2 regions of the Synechococcus sp. PCC 7336 genome follow, and region 2 is predicted to be linked to the other one. Evidence: predicted binding sites of a transcription regulator. Region 2 holds the regulator's gene; the other holds the start of a gene.
The links. Region 2 encodes HrcA, which represses chaperone genes, less so after heat shock. Its sites were predicted from a motif close to TTAGCACTCNNNNNNNNNGAGTGCTAA; they were not measured.
Positions count from the first base shown of each region.

Region 1 (7,434 bases), 2.0 Mb from region 2:
AGGCCCGACCGGTCTGGGTAAATATCTGATGCGCTCTCCCACAGGCGAAATCATCATGGGTGGCGAGACCATGCGCTTCTGGGACGTTGAAGCTCCTTGGTTAGAGCCCCTGCGCGGCCCCAATGGTTTGGATATCGGCAAGCTCAAGAATGACATTCAACCTTGGCAAGCTCGCCGTGCGGCAGAGTACATGACTCACCCTGCTATTGGTTCTCTGAACTCTGTGGGTGGCATTATTACCGAGATCAATACGGTGAACTACGTGAGCCCTCGATCTTGGCTGGCTGCGCATAACTTTATTCTGGGCTTCTTCTTCTTTGTCGGTCACCTGTGGCATGCCGGTCGTGCCCGCGCTGCTGTGGCTGGTTTTGAGAAAGGCATCGAGCGCGAGAGCGAACCCGCTTTGCGCATGAAGCAACTGCGTTAACGGCAGTCTGTTTCCAGGATCTAACGATCCAAACAAGCTCGATCGAAGCCCCCAAAGCTTTTTGGGGGCTTTTTTATCTGGCCGCTCTCAATCGCGATCGCGCAACTGCCTGCTTCCTCTGTTGCCATAGCGTAACTGCCTGCTTCCTCTGTTGCCATAGCGTAACTGCCTGCTTCCTCTGTTGCCATAGCGTAAAGGAAGTGAGGGGCACGGGCAGCATTAAAATAAGCAGCAGTGTGAGAGGTCGCAGAAAAACAGTGAGTCAAACTGGAGATCGGGTGCGGGGCAATCGTTTGAAAGCAAGGAACAACTTTCCGCCGCCGCTGCGGTTTTATCTATTTGTATTGCTGGCGATCGCCCATCTCGTGTTGGGGGTTGCCTATCTGTCTTGGCGCATCAGTCGCGGCATGTCGACCGATCGTGTTGTCTTTTCCTGGATCTTTTTAGCGGCAGAAGCTCTAACCCTGTTAGGGGCAATTGGGTTCAGCCTGAGCCAGCTAGGCTGGTTTCGCGCTCCCGATACCCTGTTTCCAGCGTTAGAGCGATCGCTGGCGGAGCTGCCCTATGTCGATATCTTTATCCTGCGGCAGAAGGAATCTGTGGAAGCCACTACCCAAACGGCTCGCGAGGCCACCCAGCTCGACTATCCCTGGCATCGACTGTTTGTCCGCATTGTCGACTGCGGGGCCGATCCTGCATTACAGCAGGGGGCCAGCTCGGTGCCCTGCGACTACATTGCCCACACTGGCGATCGCTCTACTGCGCTCGCATTCGTACTCGCAGAGAACTCCACCTTTGGGGACTACCTTTTGCTGTTAGAGCCCGGTCAAAGTCCAGATCGGCAATTACTGAAGCGATCGCTGCCCTACTTTTTCGACAGCATCGAACGTGCTCCCATCGCCAACAAGACAGGATTTGTGCAAACCCTATTGCGGCAAGCGAGCCAGCCTCGCGCGATCCACCCCCTCCAGCACCTAATTCCGATTGGGGAAACAGGGGGGGAGTCTGCACCGCTATTGGGCAGTGGCGCGATCTTCCGCCGCCGCGCTTTAGCTGAGTTACCTGCCATCGATCTGGACTATCCCGTTCGGTTGGGGACGGAATTACACATACGCGGTTGGAAATCCTATATTTGCCGCGCCAGTGGCGTTGTGGGAGGACTATTGCCGCTGCGGAATCGCTTAATGATGTTACTGGCGGTGTTACACTCGCTGCGATTGCTGCCTTGGTGGCAGGTGTCCGTGTCGCAGGCTCAGCGATTTCAGTATGTGTGGCTGGGGCTGTGGAGTGGTGGGGGCCTAGCAGCACTGCTGTACTTTTTCGTGCCCATCTGGTTTTTATGGACCGGTCAAACACCGGTTCCAGCCTTCGATCGCAGCTTCTTTGCCTGGTTTTTGCCCTATGCGATCGTCGGTCGGCTGGCGTGGCTGGCCTCCTTCAGTCCAGCTCGATGGCGATCGGCATGGCAAGCGGAGCGCCAGACAGGAGCGCAATTTTTTCAATCCATTCAAGCACTGGTTCTGTCTTTGAAAGGCACGCTGCCATTGGCTCGCAGGTCTTCTCAACTCTCGTTTGGACCGCAAGCACTAGTGATTCTGCTGACGATCGGCGCGATCGTCATCGGTATCGTCAAGTACTTTGTCAGTCAGGCACCAGAATCGACGATGTCGCTTGCCTTTGGCTTAGCCTGGGCTGGATATAATTTGGCATTATTGAGTGTGCCGCCCTCCGATTTTAGTCGTTCAATCCATACAGTTTCTGCCGAGCGGCATTCCTAAGCATAGGGGCACGCACGAATCGGAAAATTTCCAACCCAAAAAGCTCCCGGCCACTAACAGCCGGGAGTATGAAGGTTTAGCGAGATTGGCGAAAATGCCAACCATCGCGGGCTTTAGTAGTCGAAGTCGCCGCCCATGCCGCCAGCAGGAGCTGCTTGCTTGGGTTCGGGCTTGTCAACCACGATCGCTTCGGTAGTCAGAACCATGCCAGCGATGGAAGCTGCGTTCTGCAGTGCAGAACGGGTCACTTTCGCGGGATCGACAATACCGGCGTCGAACATGTTGGTGTAACGATTATCCTGAGCGTCGTAGCCGGTTTCAAAGTCCTTCTCCTTGACTCGCTCCAGGACAATCGCCCCATTTTGACCGGCGTTATCGGCAATGCGACGCAAGGGCGATCCCAGGGCGCGGACGACTAACATCGCACCGCTCAGCTCTTCACCCGACAGATTGGTATTGGCCCAATCCGTCAGATCGGGGGCTAAGTGAGCCAAAGTGGTGCCGCCGCCAGGTACGATGCCCTCTTCCACGGCTGCCTTGGTGGCATTGATGGCATCTTCCAGGCGCAGCTTGCGGTCTTTCATCTCGGTTTCAGTGGCAGCGCCGACCTTGACCACGGCAACTCCCCCCGCCAGTTTGGCCAAACGCTCCTGCAACTTCTCCTTGTCGTAGGAAGACTCGGTCTCCTCAGCTTGACGGTGGATCTGCTCGCAGCGAGCTTTCACAGCGGCTTCGTTGCCGTCAGCCACAATCGTGGTGTTGTCTTTGGTGACGGTGATGCGGCGCGCTGTACCGAATTGTTCCAGCTTGGCGCTTTCTAGCTTGAGGCCAGCATCTTCGGTGATGACCTGACCGCCAGTTAACACGGCGATGTCTTCCAGCATGGCCTTGCGGCGATCGCCGAAACCAGGGGCCTTGACGGCGCAGATGTTGAGCACGCCGCGCAGGCGATTGACCACCAAGGTGGCCAATGCTTCTTTCTCGATGTCCTCAGCAATAATCATCAGGGGCTTGCCAGCGCGAGCCACCTGTTCCAGCACGGGCACTAGATCCTGGACGAGGGTAATCTTCTTGTCGGTAATCAGGATATAGGGTTCTTCCAACACGGCTTCCATGCGCTCGGTGTCGGTGGCGAAGTAAGGAGAAACATAGCCCTTATCGAAGCGCATCCCCTCGGTGACTTCCAGTTCGGTGGTCATGGACTTGCCTTCTTCTAGGGAGATAACCCCCTCGCGGCCTACTTTGTCCATGGCCTCGGCAATCATCGCCCCCACTTCTTCATCGTTGCCAGCAGAGATCGTGGCCACTTGAGCGATCGCCTTGGAATCTTCCACTGAACGGGCGTGCTCGGCAATAAGGCCGACCAAGTAAGTGGTGGCCTTATCGATGCCGCGCTTGAGGGAAATGGGATTGCTGCCAGCCGCCACATTGCGCAGACCTTCTTTGACCATGGCCTGGGCTAGCACGGTTGCAGTGGTGGTGCCGTCACCAGCCGCATCGTTAGTTTTGGAAGCTGCTTGGCGAATGAGGGAAACGCCCGTATTTTCGATGTGGTCTTCCAGTTCGATTTCTTTGGCGATGGTGACGCCGTCGTTAATAATTTGAGGTGCGCCGAACTTCTTCTCCAGCACGACGTTGCGCCCTTTCGGACCGAGGGTAACCGCAACAGCCTCCGCCAGGACGTCGATCCCGGCTTCGAGGGCGCGGCGGGCGTCTTCGTTGAAAATAATCGATTTAGCCATGATGAGATGCCTCGAGTGACTCTAAGTGAACAGATTCAGTCGTGAAATGAGCGCGCTCGAATGCGCGAGGAGCAGAATGACTCCACGATCGCATTACTCCACAATCGCCAAGATGTCGCGTTCTGCCAGCAGCACGCACTCATCGTCGCCGAGTTTGACTTCGGTTCCGGCGTACTTGGAATAGAGCACCTTATCCCCCGTCTTGACATCGAGAGGCACGAGCTCGCCGCTGTCATTACGCTTACCGGGGCCAACTGCCACGATTTCCCCCACTTGGGGCTTCTCTTGGGCGGCGTCGGGCAAGTAAATGCCGCCAGTCGTCCTTTCATCCCGCTCTGCGATCTTGATGAAGACGCGATCGCCCAAGGGTTTGAGTGAAGATACATTCAGTGTGATTGTTGCCATAAGAATCCCCTTCGCGAGTAGTCACGAAGCTCGATATAGTGTGGTTTCTGCCAAATTAGAGAAGGGCAAGGAATACCTTTAGCACTCTCGCCCACCGAGTGCTAGTCTACCAGCGCTCAAATTTAGCTGACAAGACAACTGGCTTGGCGACTTTCCCCACAATGAGGTAGTAGTAACCGAACTCCTCTATGGGGAATGTTTTGTCTTTTGCCCATCAATTGCCCCAATCGCGACGGTCTTGAGGCTGAGAAGGTTGCGTAAAAGCACTCCAAGCTCCAGAAAGACAGAACTTGAAGTGCAATGTCTGAAAGGCGATCGAGGATCGCCCTAAGCAGTCACCGCTAAGCAGTTGCTGCTGCAGTCGAACGACGTTTGCGGCTGCGTCGACCATCGGCAGGAGTCACCGCTCCTTCCGGAGCAACGGCGGGAATTGCAGTCGCAGTTGTCTTGCCTTGGGCGGTTTCGCTATCTGCCGGTGTCTGCAGCATCAGCACCACCATGGGCCGGCCCTGCAACCGACTGCGGAGCATTTTCACCACAGACCGCTCGATCGCATTCTTCAGCCCAGCCCAATCCACATCATCGAGGCTGACCGCACCCGATGTGGGGATGCGGGCGAATTGGCCCCAAGCTGCCAATAACGTCTCTGCAATGGTTTGGCGAATCTGCTGCTCTAGCGTTTTACCGGCGGCGGCCACAGCCACGATGTTGATGCTGGGGGGGGCCTGCAGCTTGCCCGTTTCGGTCAAGCTGCAGGCGATCGCGATCAAACCATCGATCGCCACCTGCTGGCGCTCTTGCAAGACTTTGTCTTCTACGATGCCAGAGCGGCTTTGGTCCACTAGCTGCAATCCACAAGGAACTTTACCGACAGCGGCGATCGAATCGGGCGTCACTTCCACCACATCGCCGTTATCGATAATGACAATGTTTTCTTGGGGTACCCCCATCTTCATCGCGGTTTCAGCATGCTTGACCAACATGCGGTATTCGCCGTGGGTGGGTACAAAGAACTTCGGCTTGGTCAGAGCCAGCATCAGCTTCTGATCCTCCTGACAGCCGTGACCGGAGACGTGCAACCCTTTATCCTTGCCGTAAATCACGTGGGCTCCCTGAGCCACCAACTTATCGATAGTACGCACCACAGGGATCGTGTTGCCAGGAATGGGGTTGGCCGACCAGACCACCGTGTCGCCAGGACGGATGGAAAGTTGGCGGTGTTCTTTATTGGCAATTCGCGTCAGGGCAGAAAACGGCTCCCCTTGAGAACCGGTGGTCAGGATAACCACATTCTCGTCCGGCATTTTATCCACTACGTTCATGCGCTGCAGCGTGTCGTCTTTGCAGCGGATGTAACCCAAGCGACGAGCGTGATCGACCACATTCAGCATCGAGCGTCCCAACAAGGAGACAACTCGACCTTGGGCCTCCGCCTCCTGTAAAATCAGGTTGACGCGGTGAACTGACGAGGCAAAGGTGGTGATGATGATTCGACCTTTCGCCCCAGAAAAGGCCCGCGACAGACCGGCCCGTACAGCAGCTTCAGAAGGGGTGAAGCCGGGAACTTCGGCATTGGTGGAATCGCTGATCAAACACAGCACTCCCTTTTCGCCATGCTCGGCCAATCGCTGGATATCGAAAGTCTCGCCATCGACGGGGGTGTGATCGAACTTAAAGTCACCCGTTTGCACGATCACCCCAGCAGGAGTATGCAATGCCACGGTGTAGCTATCGGCAAAAGAGTGGGTGTTGCGAATGAACTCGGCAAAGAAATTCTGGCTCAAGGGGACTAAATCGCGAGGCTCGACCGTGCGCAATTCAGTGCGGTTGAGAACGCCCGCTTCCTTGAGCTTGCCCGCCAAAATCGCCAGCGCCAGCTTGGGGCCGTAAATGACGGGAATGTCGAATTCTTTGAGGTGATAGGCAATCCCGCCGATGTGATCTTCGTGGCCGTGGGTGACTACCATGCCGCGAATTTTGTCGCGATTTTGCTTCAGGTAAGTGACGTCAGGTAAGACGATATTCACCCCGTGCATATTGGCATCAGGGAAACTGAGGCCAGCGTCGAGCAAGACGATATCGTCTTCGCAACGAAAGACCCAGGTATTCTTACCAATCTCCTGTTCGCCCCCCAGGGGGATCATTTGAACGGGAGGAACTTGAGTCTTCGATTGGGTTGGCATATGGATGGTCCTTTGTAACTGAACAATGTGGTTGAAAGCTAGTAGGTTGCGCGGCCCCCTCAGAGGTGCGGGTTGGGGCCACCTCGCTGTAGCAGGTCGGGGCGGGCCTCAAAGGCGCGATCTCCGCAGGAGAAGTCGATTGTCTTGGCTACTCGCAGGCGCAACCGCGCAGATCGAGACGAGCAATAGATAGCTTGGCTGACTAGCCGGATTTAGCAGGAGGCATAGACGGGATCGGATGGGGTAGAGAGATCGAGTAAGTCGAGCTGTTGCAGAGTAGATTTTAAAGTTTCGAGCGAGGCAGGCGAAAGCGGGGCGAGAGGTAGGCGGACGGAACCAACATCCCATCCTTGCAATTGGAGCGCTGTTTTGACCGGTGTGGGGTTTGTCTCGACAAACAAATGCTCGAACAGAGGGAATAGGCGAAGGTGAGTTTTTAATGCAAGTTCGAGACGACCGGCGAAAAAATCTTGGATCATTTGCTGGAGCTGAGGTCCGATGAGGTGACTGGCGACACTCACGACTCCAGAAGCCCCTAGAGCTAACATCGGCAGCGTTAGGGAATCATCTCCAGAATAGATGGCAAACTCGGGGGGGGTGAGTTTCCGAATGGCACTGACGGTGTCCATGCTACCGCTGGCTTCTTTGATGCCAACCACTGTAGGTAGCTGGGCAAGCTTAGCAACCGTTTCTGGGTGTAATGAAACCCCAGACCGCCCAGGTATATTGTACAGCAGAACTGGCAGATCCGAACAGGCGGCGATCGCGCGAAAATGTTCGTACAGCCCTGTTTGCGTGGGTTTGTTGTAATAGGGAACCACTTGCAACGTACCGTCCAAATCGAGGGCGGCAGCTTGACGGGTGGCGGCGATCGCCTCTTCTGTGGAATTGGAACCAGT
Region 1 is NZ_CM001776.1:2,435,500-2,442,933, reverse strand. It holds gene psbC (photosystem II reaction center protein CP43) at 1-427, shown strand, start outside; gene SYN7336_RS25535 (hypothetical protein) at 685-2,205, shown strand; gene groL (chaperonin GroEL) at 2,319-3,947, opposite strand; gene groES (co-chaperone GroES) at 4,041-4,352, opposite strand; gene SYN7336_RS25530 (ribonuclease J) at 4,694-6,535, opposite strand; gene dapA (4-hydroxy-tetrahydrodipicolinate synthase) at 6,748-7,434, opposite strand, start outside.
Region 1: groES (co-chaperone GroES) is a predicted target of HrcA. The motif match lies at 4,431-4,457, and genes of this name have one in related genera.

Region 2 (7,434 bases):
GGAGGGTAAGCGATCGTGCAGGCCGGGGGGTTGATCGAATTGGGCAAAGGGGATGCGGTATTGCCGCAGGTAGCTCAGGCGATCGCCATCTAGGTGGGGAAACCAGTCGAGCAATTCTTGACGGCAGCGCTCGGCTAAGCGATCGGGGGTGGATGGCGGATTGCCCAAGACCGTCACCGACAGTAGGTGTTGGCCAACGGGGGTGAGAGCAGGGCTGACATTGCTCAGTTGGATGCAGTGATGGATGGCAGTCTCGGGTGTCTTGGCGCTGTTGAGGTGGATGGCGGTTTCCGCATGGGCGGAGATAGGGGTGCTGAAATAGAGACAGGTGACAGCGCGGGGTGTGGTAGGAATGGGGCGATCGCCGTTTAGTCGAGGAACGAGTCGCGCCGCTGCAGTGGCCTCTGTCGCACAAACCACAAACTCAGCGGCCAAGGTGCTGCCATCTCGTAGCTGAACTCCCGTAACGCGCTCCCCCTCGATCGCAATGCGTTCTACCGTAGCGTTACAGCGCAGTTGCCCGCTGGCGAGGTGGCTGGCAAGCTGGTCGGAGATTGCCCCCATTCCCCGTTTGGGAGTCGCGATCGCCCCTTCAGATAGCATCTTGAAATAGAACTGGAATAGACGGGCACTGGTTTTGAGTTCTGGGTCGAGAAAGATGCCGCTGTAGAAGGGATAGAAAAAGTGCTGCAGGATTTGTGGGGAGAAGCCCCACTGCTGGAGAAAATCTAGGGTGGAGAGATCGGGCTGCTGCCAAATGGCTTCGATCGAACTGGCGAATAATTGAGCTCGCAGTGTCAATATGCGAGCTTTGTCCCCCAGCGTCAACAGTGGATTGGCTAGCGATTCGAGCAGAGTGGCGGGAGCCCGGAGAGGGTCGCCAATGGGATAGTGGCGATCGCCCCGCACGAGCACCGCCCCCGGACTGTAGTTGCACAGTTCTAAAGCCTCGAGATCGAGATGGCGACGGACCGCTGGATAGGCGGAGAACAGCACCTGGAAACCGCGATCGAGCTGAAAGCCATTGACCTCATCCGTGCGCACTCTGCCGCCTGCGCGATCGCTTTGTTCGAGTAAGACAAAGTCATTGCAGCCGTTTTCTTGCAAAACCTTGGCGCAGGTCAGTCCCGCTAAGCCCGCTCCGACAATGGCGATCGTCTTTGTCATCCCATCCCCTCATATCTCTCAGGCTCAGTTGTACTGCACGGAGGGGAATTGCGGGCGGCTGGCGATCGCCAGCCGCTAAATCGAGGGAGCGACTTTGGTGCGAATGGTACTCTCTAACTGCTCGCGAGTGATATTCGTCCGCCGCAAGTTACACCCAGACAAATCTGCCCCCGCCAAATTGGCTCCGGCAAAATTAGCCTCCTGCAGATTGCAATCGCGCAAGTCAGCCCCCTGCAACTGCGCCTGACTCAGGTTCGCCCCCTGCAAACTCGACCCCACCAACACCGCCCGTCGCAAATCAGCCCCTCGACAATCGCAGCCTCTTAAATTAGCCGCAGATAGATTCGCCTCGCTCAAATCGCTACCGATTGCGCTGGCAGCACTCAGATTCGCAGCATGTAGGTTCGCGCCGTACAAATTGGCTTGGCGCAAATAGGCTTCTCTGAGATCGGCGCGATCGAGATTGATGCAGCGCAAATAGGCTCCGTACAGCAGTGCTCGCCGCAACGAAACTTGAGGAAAATCTCGCTCCCCTGTCGCAAATCTCTCCAAAACTTCCTCGGCACTCGCTCGCTGCCAGCCAGACTCTGCCGGTTTATCGATGGCCATTCTCAAGCGATCGCGATCCACCGGTATCGCCTCATCCGAGCGCACGCTACCATCCGGCATCACAGTCTCGCGAAACTTAGCCCCCTCCGAGCTCGCACGGGCCAGTTTTGCCTTTGTCAGGATGGCGTTGGCCAAATCGGCATCGTTCAAATTCGCGCCTTCCAGGTTGGCCCCCGTCAGATTGGCCCCTCGCAAACAAGCCATACTCAGATCGGCATCGCTGAGATTGGCACCCCTCAAATTACAATTGGCCAGATTGGCATAAGTTAAACTCGCCTCCGCCAAATTAGCCTGATTGAAATCGGCCCCTGCCAAATTAGCATGTCCCACTTTAGCGCCTTTCAGGTTCGCCTCAGTTCCCATTGCCCGCACTAAATTGGCTTCGTAGAGATCGGCCTCCATCAGGTTGGTGCGCTTGAGAACGGCCTCCTGCAAGTTGACCCCGCTGAGATCGCTGTTACGCAAATTGGCTTTATAGAGGTCTGCATGGGAAAAGTTGGTTTCCCGCAGGCTGCAGTGACTCAAAAAAGTGGTGGTGAGAATAGCATGGCTGAAGTTGGCTCCAGTCAAATTGGCTGAAATCAAAAACGAACCGGTGAAATCCACATAGCGCAAATCAGCTTCTACCAGTTGCACCTCGCGCAACTTTGCCCGCCGCACCCTCGCCTGCGATAGCATTGCGTTGTTGAGATTGGCACGATACAGATCGCTTTTGTACAGATCCGATTCACTCAGGTTGGCTCCGCTGAGATTGGCATTGTGCAAGCTAGACCGAATCAGCGCAATTCCCTGCAGGTGAGAGTCGGGCAAGTTTGCCTTATTGAGCTCGATGCCTTCAAATTTGCGGCGGTCGGCAGCATACCACTGCAATAATTCCTTCGCTTCCATGGACTCACCCTAACTGCTTTGAACTCACCCACCCACTGCCCGAACCGAAAATACTGTCAAATATTATCGCTTAGTTTATCGAGTTACACGCGAAGAATCAGTATTATGACGCTACATCTTTATATTTTAGTGTATTAATTGATGCTCTTGAGCTGCGATCGGCAGATTCAAGTTGAATTCACACTGTTGAGTGTGTTTGAGAGGTGATGGGCTGTGGCTTTAACCGAGGCGATCGCCCGCTCGTAGGGCAACCGGGTCGGCCCTAGCAGGCTGACGCTGCCCATTGCCCAACTGCCGCAAGAATAGCCAGTCGAAATCAGGCTGCACTGTCGCATCGGTTCGAGGGGGTTTTCGGAGCCGATATAAACAACGACGCGATCGGGGGACGTGGGTCCCAACACCGGCCACAATTCCGACTGATTTTCTTCGAGTAGCTGCACCACATCCTGGATCTGGTCGGTTTGAGCAAACTCTGGCTGGCGCATCAGGCCCGTCATCCCCCCCACAAAAACTTGGCCGATCGCCGGTCTCAAGTGATTGTGTTTGAGCACATCTAGCAACTGCTGGAGCCAAGCTCCATAAGAACGGAATTGGCGGTTGAGTTCGGACCAGTCAATATTGAGGATGTCGTAGAAGGTTTTGCCCCGCAATTGCAGGTTGAGGAAGTTGTTGAGCAGTTGCAGCTCCTGTTCCAATTGTTCGATCGCATCCGGCTCGGTTCGGCGATCGTCATTCACAGGCGATAGGGGGGCAATGGTATGTCCGAGGGGAGAGCCCAGCCCTGTCTGGGAATCGCTTTGTAGGTTGAGTAAGACGGAGTGGCTCTGGTAAGAATCGGTCACCAAAATCGCCATAATGCGGTTGCGATCGACTGCCACCAGTTGTAGGTGGCGGATGGTGGCGGTGTCAGTTGGGGGAGCGGTGACGAGGGCAATGCAACCACTCAAGGTGGCCAAAATTTGAGTGGCTTGGTGCAGTAGGGTTTCGAGATTGTCGTTCAGTTGCTGGCCGAGGCGATCGGAGAGCACTTGCAAGAGTTGCTCCTGCAGGTCGGTGGGGTCTTCGATCAAGTCGTCAACGTAGACGCGATAGCCGTTATCGGAGGGAATGCGTCCGGCGGAAGTGTGGGGTTGGAACAATAAGCCGCTGCGCTCTAATACCGCCATGACATTGCGGATGGTGGCGGTGCTCACCCCCAAGTCGTAGGATTGGGCTAAGGTTTTGGAGCCCACAGGCTCTGCCGTGGCGATATAACTGCGAACCGTCGCCCAGAGAATATTTTGCTGTCGGGCATTCAAGTTAATTTGCATGGGGATCGTTGTACCGCATCGAGTGACTTCGGCTGTATTGCTGTACCTACGTGTATCCCACAGGTTGAATTCAGCGTAGCGCAGCCAGTTGCACGATCGCTAGTCTTCCCTGAAGTTACTCCCGCTATCCGTTCCAATCGACCTTCGAGCGATCGCCAACCTACCGCTAATTTTGGCGTTTGGGGCGTTCTCCCGGTTAGGATCGTATCGCTGACGCAGTTGCCGTTTAGCCAACTTAACTCCTGTCCTGACAGTGCTTATGCGCATTTTCCTCAAATCCAAGCTTCACAAAGCAATAGTGACTGAAGCGAATTTGGCCTATACGGGCTCCATCACCATCGATAAAGCCTTGATGGAGGCTGCCGATTTAGCTGAGTACGAGAAGGTATTGGTGGTGGATAATACCAATGGCAATCGCTTGGAGACTTATGCGATCGCGGGCGATCGCCATTCTGGCGTCGTCTGTATGAACGGTGCTGCCGCCCATTTGGTTCGGGCAGGGGATGAAATCACCATCATGTCATTTCACCTCCAAGACAAGCCCACCCAGCCGATCAAGCTCTTGCTGGATGCCAACAATCGCATTTTTAAAAATCTAACTCAGTTAGAGTTGGTCCGATAGCGGCACCCCGTCTAAGCAGAGACCCGTAGTTTTGAGAATGTGTCTATTAGACCCTTTCACTAGCGCTGTGGTTCGCTGCGCTAAATGCCTGGATTACCCCAAAAAAAGCCCCTCGCTTGAGGGGCGATCGCGCTTCAACGAGTTGCATTGACTTACACGTCGTAGTAGAGGGAGAACTCGTAGGGGTGAGGGCGCAAGCTGAGGGGAATCACCTCGTTGTCCAGCTTGTACTCGATCCAGTTGTTGATGAAGTCCTCGGTAAAGACGCCGCCTTCCAACATGAAGGCATGGTCGCTTTTGAGGTTCTCCAACGCCTCCGAGAGGGAGCCGGGAGTGGAGGGAATTTTTTCCAGTTCTTCGGGGGATAGATCGTAAATATCGACATCCAAGGGGCTGCCGGGATCGATTTGGTTCTTGATGCCGTCCAAACCAGCCATCAGCATGGCAGCAAAGGCCAGATAGGGGTTGCTGGTGGCGTCGGGGCAGCGGAATTCCAGACGCTTGGCCTTCGGATTGGAGCCAGTAATCGGAATCCGCACGGAAGCAGAGCGGTTGCCCTGCGAGTAGGCCAGGTTAACCGGCGCCTCAAAACCGGGGACCAACCGCTTGTAGGAATTGGTGGTGGGATTGGTAAAGGCGAGTAGGGCAGGAGCGTGCTTGAGGATGCCGCCGATGTAGTGCAGGGCCATCTGGCTCAGGTTGGCATAGCCGTCACCAAAGAAGAGGGGCTGGCCGCCTTTCCAGAGGGACTGGTGGGTGTGCATGCCGGTGCCGTTGTCGTTGAACAAAGGCTTGGGCATGAAGGTCACCGTCTTGCCGTGCTTCTTAGCCACATTCTTGATGACGTACTTGTAGATCATCAAGTAGTCTGCAGCGGAGATCATATCGGCAAACTTGACCCCCAACTCCGCTTGACCGCCTGTGGCCACTTCGTGGTGGTGCTTTTCGATCGGCACCCCTAGCTTGCCCATGGTCAGTAGCATTTCGGTGCGAAGGTCTTGGTAGGAGTCGGTGGGGGAGACGGGGAAATAGCCTTCTTTGTAGCGGGGCTTGTAGCCTAGGTTGCCGTCCTCTTCTTCGCGACCGGAGTTCCAGCGACCTTCGATGGAATCCACATAGTGATAGGCACTGTTTTGGGTTTGGTCGAACCGAACGTCGTCAAAAATGAAGAATTCTGCTTCGGGGCCAAAGTAGGCGGTATCGGCAATACCAGTGGAACTGAGATAGGCGATCGCTTTAGCGGCGATGCTGCGGGGGCAGCGCTCGTAAGGCTCGCCAGTGCGGGGCTCGCTAATGCTGCAGGTGAGGCTGAGGGTCGGAACTTCGGTGAAGGGTTCGAGCCAAGCGGTGTTGGGGTCGGGCACCATCAACATGTCGGATTCGTTAATGGCCTTCCAACCGCGAATACTGGAGCCGTCAAAGGCCAAGCCTTCCGCGAAAGTATCGGTGTCTATTTGATCGACATAGAAAGAGCAATGCTGCCAGGTGCCGGGTAGGTCGATAAATTTCAGATCGACAATCTGGACATCGTGCTCCTGAATCAGGTTCATTACGTCTTGGGGTGATGCCATTCGCGTCTGTCTCCTTTTAAATACCTGAATTTGTTCCTAGACGCCCCGATTCAATCGCTTCAAGAATACTGGAGCACCGGAGTCAATAGAGCGTCAGATTTTGCTCACCCGATCCTAGAGAGCCACCTACCCCTGTTTTGTATCTAGCAATACCAAAAAATCCGTTCTGCCTTAAGTGAATCTGCAGATACCTTCGCCCCCACCTCAATGCACCGAGTGGGTTGCTGTAAAGGTGCAACCCACTTGACGGAAATGACAAAGCTTCGCAGACGGGACAATGCGATCGTATAAAATAGCGCTCTATACTTTTCCGGCTATTAACGCGCTCTCCAAGATTGCTTGCGCCGCTAAGTTGCCTGAAATCGTTGCCCCTTCCATGCTGTCAATGTAATCCTGCATGGTGTAGCTACCGGCGAGGAAGAAATTGGGCACGGGGGTTGTTTGGTCGGGCCGATAGGGGTCCATTCCCGGCCCCTCGCGGTAAAGGGATTGGGCTAGCTTGACCACGCTGAACCAGGTCACATTTAAATTGCGGGCCGAGGGAAACAGATCTCGAACCTGCTGGCTAACCTGCTGGGCGATCGCCTCATTTTTCATGGGCACAAACCGATCGCCGGGGGTGAGCACCAATTGCAATAGCGAGCCTTCCCCCTCTTTGTAATAAGAGGACGGACTGGTGAGGGCGAGATCGGCAAAGCAGGAGAAATCGGCGTCGGCGGTGTAAAGCAGGTTATCCAGCCCGATGGCAGACGCCTGCTCGGCTGCCGTTTTCGCTTCCCCCCGCAATTCCGTCACCCAGCCGTCAAATCGCAGTTGGACGGTCACCACCGGCACGGCCTCCAGTTTGTAAATATTGTCGAACTGAGGCCAGCGACGCCAGTGGGGGGGCAGTAGGCGGTGGGTGCCGGGAATAGCCGCCGCGCAGACATAGGCATCGGCAGTGACTGTGTCCCCGTCAGCGAGTTTCAGACCCGAGACCCTCTGCCGATCTTCAGTTCCTGCCGTCAAGATTTCGCTGACGCCGCGACGGAGATGGAGTTTCGCCCCCCGCGATGTAATGTAGTCCACAATCGGTTTGTGGAGAAATTCGGCAGGAGAGCCTTCTAGCATGCGCAACACCGATGCCTCGGTTTTAGTGGCGAAGAACAAGAAGATGGTCAGCATGCAGCGGGCGGAGATATTCTCGGTGTCGATGAAGCCGAGGGCGTAGGCGATCGGATTCCACATGCGTTTGAGGCTGCCGTTGGAGCCGCCGTGGCTGCGAAAC
Region 2 is NZ_CM001776.1:427,276-434,709, reverse strand. It holds gene SYN7336_RS02135 (NAD(P)/FAD-dependent oxidoreductase) at 1-1,167, opposite strand, end outside; gene SYN7336_RS27605 (pentapeptide repeat-containing protein) at 1,243-2,664, opposite strand; gene SYN7336_RS02120 (heat-inducible transcriptional repressor HrcA) at 2,832-3,974, opposite strand; gene panD (aspartate 1-decarboxylase) at 4,234-4,596, shown strand; gene glnA (type I glutamate--ammonia ligase) at 4,749-6,167, opposite strand; gene zds (9,9'-di-cis-zeta-carotene desaturase) at 6,468-7,434, opposite strand, start outside.